DNA from 2 places in the Micromonospora sp. CPCC 205539 genome. Region 2 is predicted to be linked to the other one. Evidence: riboswitches for the same ligand, from Rfam matches in the RefSeq annotation. Region 2 holds a riboswitch; the other holds the start of a gene.

Region 1 (3,401 bases), on a different contig from region 2:
GCAGCAGGTGTTGCGCTGGGTGTCGACCCGCAGCACCTGCTTCTCGCTGGCCAGGTCGATGGTGTCGCCGGTCACCGTGAACCGGGACAGCAGATTGCGGGTGACCCCGTCGTTCGGCGCGTAGTAGAGATACACCCACTTGTTGGTGGCGAAGCCCGGGTCGAGTCGGATGCCGATCAGGCCGTCCTCGTTGCCGGTGAAGACGTCCAGGTCGGCGGCCGTGACGGTGCTGCCGGTGTCCGGCTTGACGATCTGCACCCGGCCGTCGCGCTCGACGTAGAAGACCCGGCCGTCCGGGGCGATGTCCAGCTCCATCGGGTTGCTGGTGTTGCTGTCCAGCGTGACCTTCTCGAAGCTGGCGGTCTTCGAGGCGCCGCAGTCGGCGTCCGCCACACCGGCGGCGGTGCGGATGCCGCCGAGCAGGTGGCCGAGGAACGCGGGGTCGGCGTACGACTCCGGGGTGTGCCCGCCGCCGGTGTACCAGGAACGGCCGCCGTCGAAGTCCTGGCACCAGGAGGTCGGGTGGTCGGCGCCCATCGCGCCGGCGCCCGGTGCGTAGCTGGTCTCGTCCAGGCTGGCCAGCACGTGCACGTCCGGCCGGGGGTTGGTCTGGAAGTTGTACCACTCGTCGAACCGGGACCACCGGTCCGGCAACTCGGCGGTGGACGGGTGGGCGTGGTCCTCCACCTTGACCGTGGCCTGCTGGTTCGCCGGGTGGCTGGCGAAGTACGCGCCGACCAGGTCGCCGTACCACGCCCAGCTGTACTCGGTGTCCGAGGCGGCGTGGATGCCGACGTAACCGCCGCCGGCACGGACGTAGCGCTCGAACGCGGCCTGCTGATCGGGGTCCAGGACGTCCCCGGTGGTGGAGAGCCAGATCACGGCCCGGTAGTTCGCGAGGTTGGCGTCGGTGAATACCGCCCCGTCCTCGGAACTGTCCACGGTGAATCCGTTGGCGGTGCCGAGCTGTTGGATGGCGGCGAGGCCGGCGGGGATGGAGTCGTGCCGGAAACCGGCGGTCTTCGAGAAGACCAGGACGGAGAAGGGGTCGTCGGCGGCCTGAGCAGCCCGGGGCGGCGCCGGGGCGATCTGCGCCGCCGGGGCGGCCTGTGCGGCCGGTGCGGGCTCTGCGGTTGCCGCCTGCGCGGGCGGCCCGACGAGGGTCGTCGAGGCCAGGGCCAGGGAGATCAGGGTCGCGGTGATGGGTACGCGGGCACGACGGGATGGGGACACGCCGCCTCCTATGTCGCGGTGGACAGGATCGCGGGGGCCGGCTCGCCGAAGACCGTCCCAGATGGAGCCGGTGGGGCCACCGTGCCAGGGCGTCCACGCCAGCATTTTGTCGAATCGCTGAACAAATTAATTCGACTGGATCAATGTCCGGCAAGATGCTGGCGGATAACGGTTCTGCAACGGCGGGCGACATTCGGAACAGGACCGCATGAAGCGCCCTGCGCGCGGCGAGCCACCTCCGCCACCGCCCCCCGCCTTGGCAGTCCGGCTCTTCTGTCGTACGGTGACACGCAAGTAACCCACGGGAGCCCGGTGTACCGGGCTGAGAGGGGGGCTGACAGCCCCCGACCGTCGAACCTGATCCGGGTAATGCCGGCGCAGGGAGGAGCGTTGCCGTGCCGTCCCTTGGGCGATTGCATCTGATCACCGACACCCGACCCGGGCGCGATCCGCTCACCGTGGTCCGGGCCGCCCTCGCGGCGGCCCGCGCCGACCTGGTGGTGCAGGTCCGCGTCGAGGACTCCGCGACCGACCGTGAGGCGTACGAGCTGGCCCGCCAGGTGCTGGCTCTCTGCACGGCGTACGGGGCGAGTTGCCTGGTCAACGACCGGCTGCACGTGGCACTGGCGGTGGGCGCCGCCGGCGGGCACATCGGGGCCGACGACCTGCCGGTCGCCGCCGCCCGCCGGGTGCTCGGCCCCACGGGCGTGCTGGGCGCCACCGCCCGGGCGCCGGGCACAGCGGTCGAGGCGGTCGCCGCCGGCGCCGACTACCTGGGCGTCGGGCCCTGCCACGCCACCAGCACCAAATCCGGGCTGCCGGACCCGATCGGCCCGGCGGGGGTACGCGCGGTGGCCGAAGCGGTCGACGTCCCGGTGATCGCGATCGGCGGGGTGACCGCCGCTCGGGTGCCGGCGCTGCGGGCCGCCGGGGCGTACGGGGTGGCGGTGGTCGGTGCCGTCTCCGCTGCCGCCGACCCCGCCCGGGCCACCGCCGAGCTGCTCGAGGCACTGACGTGCTGAGCGGCCGGTCCCCGTCGACGCGATCCAGCGACCGGGCCCGGCCCGACGTCGCGGTGGTGGGGGCGGGCCCGATCGGGCTGGCCATTGCCTGGCGCTGTGCCGCCCGAGGGCTGCGGGTGGTCGTCCACGACCCGGCACCCGGCTCGGGGGCGTCGGCGGTCGCCGCCGGCATGCTCTCCCCGGTCGCGGAGGCGTACTTCGGTGAGCACGAGCTGACGTCGCTGCTGCTGGCGTCCGCCGCCCGCTGGCCGGCGTTCGCCGCCGAGCTGACCGAGGCGACCGGCGTCGAGGTCGGCTACCGCACCGAGGGCACGCTGATGGTCGGGCTGACCGGGGACGACCTGGCCGAGGCGCGCCGGCTCTGGGCGTACCAGCAGGGGTTGGGTCTGCCGGTGACCCCGCTGCGCCCCACCGAGCTGCGCGACCGCGAGCCGGCGCTCGCACCACGGGTGCGCGGCGGCGCGCTCGCGCCCACCGATCACCAGGTCGATCCACGGCTGCTGGTGCCGGCGCTGCGCACGGCCGCGCAGCGGGCCGGCGCGGTGCTCGTAGCGCAGGCGGTGCACCACCTCGCCGACGTGGATGCCCAGGTCATCGTGGTCGCCGCCGGCTGTGGCGCCGCCGCCCTCACCGGCCTGCCGGTGCGGCCGGTCAAGGGCCAGATCCTCCGGCTGCGCGCGCCCGGCGGCGTCGCGCCGGGCTTCCGGCACGTGATCCGGGGGTACGCCGACGGCGAGCCGATCTACCTGGTGCCGCGCGTCGACGGTGAGGTGGTGCTGGGCGCCACGGTCGAGGAGCGGACGGACACCTCGGTGACCGCCGGCGCGGTGCTGCGCCTGCTCCGGGCCGGTGTCGATCTGCTCCCCGAGCTGGCCGAGTACGACCTGGTCGAGGCGGTCGCCGGACTGCGTCCGGGCACCCCGGACAACGCGCCCATCCTCGGGCCGCTGCCCGGTCGGCCGGACGTGCTGGCGGCCACCGGGCACCACCGGCACGGCATCGTGCTCACCCCGGTCACCGCCGATCTGATCGCCGACCTGGTGACCACCGGCGTGCCCGATCCGCTGCTCGCGCCCTTCCGGCCCGACCGTTTCCTGGCGGACCTGGTGGATGGTGGCGGACCTGATCACACGATGGAGGGGGAGC
Region 2 (3,401 bases):
ACACGTCGCCGGCCATTGCGGTGGCCGGCCGGGGCTCGATGGGGTGGCCCGGCACCCAGACGCCCTCGGCGGCGAGGGCGGCACCGTGCTGGGCGAAGACCGCCTCGGGTGAGCCGTCCGCGCGGACCCCGCCGCCGGGCTCCAGGACGACGACCCGGTCGACCAGCGGAAGCGCCTCGGCGACCCGGTGCTCGACCAGGACCAGCGTGGTGTCGGCGTCCAACGCGCCGGCCACCGCCTGCCGGACCAGCTCGGCCCCGGCCGGGTCGAGGTTGGCGGTCGGCTCGTCGAGCAGCAGCAGGCCGGGACGCAGGGCCAGCGCACCGGCCAGAGCGAGGCGCTGCTGCTCGCCGCCGGAGAGCGCGGCGGTGGGGCGGTCCCGGGAGTACGGGAAGCCGACCCGGCGAAGCGCCTCGTCCACCCGCGGCCAGATGTCGCCGGCCGGCACTCCCCGGTTCTCCAGGCCGAACGCGACGTCGTCGCCGCAGCGGGCCATCACCAGCTGGGTCTCCGGGTCCTGGAAGACGATGCCGACCCGTTCCCGCCCCTTGCGCGGGTCGAGCCCGTCGATCTCGACGGTGCCCTCCTGCTCGCCGGAATCCTCGGGCAGGAGCCCCGCCAGTGCGTTGAGCAGGGTGCTCTTGCCGGCCCCCGAAGGCCCGAGCAGCAGAACGCGCTCGCCAGCCTCGATCCGCAGGTCGACCCCGCGCACAGCCCAGGCAAGCCGCCCAGCGTGCCGCCACCCGAACCCCCGCAACAGAACCCCGCCCACAACACCTCCCCCCACCCAAGCCCGCACCCCACCCGGCCGCACCCCGCGCCCGGCCGCACCCCCCACCCGGCCGCACCCGGCCCGGCGCCCGGCCTCACCCTGCCCGGTTGATCATGAGGTTGACGGGTGTTTGGGAGATCCATCCCACCGTCAACCTCATGATCAACGCGGAGGCTCGGCGGGGCGGTCAGATGGCGGCGCGCTCACGGCCGACCGGGAAGCGGTCGAGGACTCCGGTGTTGGCCAGGGCGCGGGTCAGCAGCCAGCCGCCGACGCCGGCCAGCACCGTGGCGCTGACGATGGTGAGCAGCGCGTACGGGATGCGGTAGTCGGTCAGCTCGTAGTCCGCGTTCCAGACGAAGAAGTCGAACAGCGCGGCGCTCAGGCCGGTCAGCGCGCCCGCCAGCACCGCGGTCGGTAGCCGGAACGACCGGTACCGGAAGGCGGCGAAGGCCAGCTCGGCGCCGATGCCCTGCACGATGCCCTGCGGGATCACCGTGCCGGCCCACTGGCTGCCCAGCAGCGCGGACAGGACCGCGGCCACCGTCTCGCAGTAGAGCGCGGCGCCGGGCTTGCGGATCACCAGGCCGCCGAGCACGGCCGGCATCAGCCAGATTCCGTAGAGCAGGGTCTGCGCTGGCGGGAAGAAGGCGAAGGCGCCCTCGGTGGCGCTCCAGACCAGGCCCCAGGCCCAGAAGATGACGCCGAAGGCGACCGCGATCACCGACGCGACCACGATGTCGATGGTGCGCCAACGGTTGGTGGCGTTGTCCATGTTTGCTCCCAGTTCAGTGAACGAACCAGGAGAAGACGCACGCCGCGCGTCCGGTGGCACCGGACGGCGGCGCGGCTGGAGGTCGACCGAACTCCCTGCGCTGGCATTACCCAGATCAGGTTCGAGGGTCTGCGGGCGTGCCCGCACTCTCAGCGCTGTGCGCTCCCCTGTCGGATGTGAAGTTGTCTCGCTGACGCTAACACTGACCAGGGGTATCGGCCCAGCAGGGCCGTCTGCCGAACCTCGGCGTCCGGCCCGCTCGCCGCCGGCTGGGTAGGCTCACGATCATGCGGGTCGAGGCGCGAGGTCTGACATTCGAGGTACGCACCGGCGGTCCGCAGGACGGCGTACCCATCCTGCTGCTCCACGGCTTCCCCCAGCACTCCGGTGAGTGGGACGCGGTCGTCCCCGCACTGCACGCCGCCGGGCTGCGCACGTACGCGCCGGACCAGCGGGGTTACTCGGCGGACGCCCGGCCGGTGGCGGTGGCCGACTACCGGATCCCCGAACTGGTCGACGACGCGGTGGCGCTGCTCGACGCGCTCGGGCTGGACTCCGCCCACCTGGTCGGCCACGACTGGGGTGCGATCGTGGCCTGGGCGCTCGCCGCCCGGCATCCCGAGCGGGTCCGTACGCTGACCGCGGTGTCCGTGCCCCACCCGGCGGCCATGGCGCACGCGCTCGCCACCGACCGTCAGCAGAAGGCCCGCTCGTCGTACATTGCGCTGTTCCGTCAGCCGGGCAAGGCGGAGAAGGTGCTGCTGGCGTTGAACGCGACCGCGCTCCGCAAGCTGCTCGGCGGGGTCGGCGACGCGTCCCGGGTGGATCGCTACGCCGACCCGATGCGCGAGCCGGGGGCGCTCACCGCCGCACTGAACTGGTACCGGGCGATGTCCCGCGCCGACCTGGCCGACGTCGGCCCGGTCACGGTGCCGACGACGTACGTGTGGAGCGACCACGACATCGCCATCGGCCGTGCCGCCGCGGAGGCGTGCGCCGCGAACGTCACCGGGGAGTACCGCTTCGCGCTGCTGCCCGGGGTGAGCCACTGGATCCCCGACACCGCACCGGGTCCGCTGGCCGAGGCGATCCTGGCTCGGGTCAACGCGCCGGCCTGAAGCCACGACGGTCAGCGAGGGAGGATCACCGTGACGGCGCCTACCGGCCTGAACACCCGGCGCTCGCTCGCCGCGCAGTTGCGCGTGCTCGGCGTACGCCCCGGCGGCACGCTGCTGGTGCACGCCGGGCTGAGCCCGCTGGGCTTCGTCTGCGGCGGACCGCAGGCGGTGGTGCTCGCCCTGCGCGACGCGCTCGGCCCGGACGGCACGATCGTGGTGCCCACGCACACGCCGGACAACTCCGATCCGGCCCAGTGGAGCAACCCGCCGGTTCCGGTGGACTGGTGGCCGCTGATCCGCGCCGAGATGCCGGGTTTCGACCCGGCCGTCACCCCGAGCCGGTTCATGGGTGCGGTCGCCGAGATGGTCCGCACCTGGCCCGGGGCACTGCGCAGCACGCATCCGCACGTGTCGTTCGCCGCGCTCGGGCCGACCGCCGAACGGGTGGTGGCCGGGCACGATCGGGTCGACATGCTGGGCGAGCGGTCGCCGCTGGCCCGGCTCTACGACCTGGATGCCGACGTGCTGCTCCTCGGTGTCGAGCACGATGTGAACACGTCGCTGCACCTGGCCGAGTACCGCTGTCCGGCCCCGCCCCGGGAGCGGGTGGGTGCGGCGGTGCGCACCGGCGATGGCGGCCGCGAATGGGTGTGGTGGCAGGACGTACGGCTCGACGAGTCCGACTTCGGCGCGTTGGGCAGGGACCTGGAGGCCACCGGGGCGGTCCGTACCGGAC

The links. Region 2 has a riboswitch for thiamine pyrophosphate ahead of V6V47_RS22410 (ECF transporter S component). Riboswitches for the same ligand answer to the same signal wherever they lie in the genome.
Region 1: linked by a shared signal. The riboswitch ahead of thiE (thiamine phosphate synthase) and the one ahead of V6V47_RS22410 (ECF transporter S component) in region 2 are both predicted to bind thiamine pyrophosphate.

Annotation. Positions count from the first base shown of each region.
Region 1 covers NZ_JBAKHW010000025.1:31,673-35,073, reverse strand. The annotation lists gene V6V47_RS21350 (ThuA domain-containing protein) at 1-1,233, opposite strand, end outside; TPP riboswitch at 1,525-1,634, shown strand; gene thiE (thiamine phosphate synthase) at 1,629-2,255, shown strand; gene thiO (glycine oxidase ThiO) at 2,252-3,401, shown strand, end outside.
Region 2 covers NZ_JBAKHW010000027.1:12,594-15,994, reverse strand. The annotation lists gene V6V47_RS22415 (ABC transporter ATP-binding protein) at 1-772, opposite strand, end outside; gene V6V47_RS22410 (ECF transporter S component) at 960-1,547, opposite strand; TPP riboswitch at 1,622-1,726, opposite strand; gene V6V47_RS22405 (alpha/beta fold hydrolase) at 1,835-2,665, shown strand; gene V6V47_RS22400 (aminoglycoside N(3)-acetyltransferase) at 2,696-3,401, shown strand, end outside.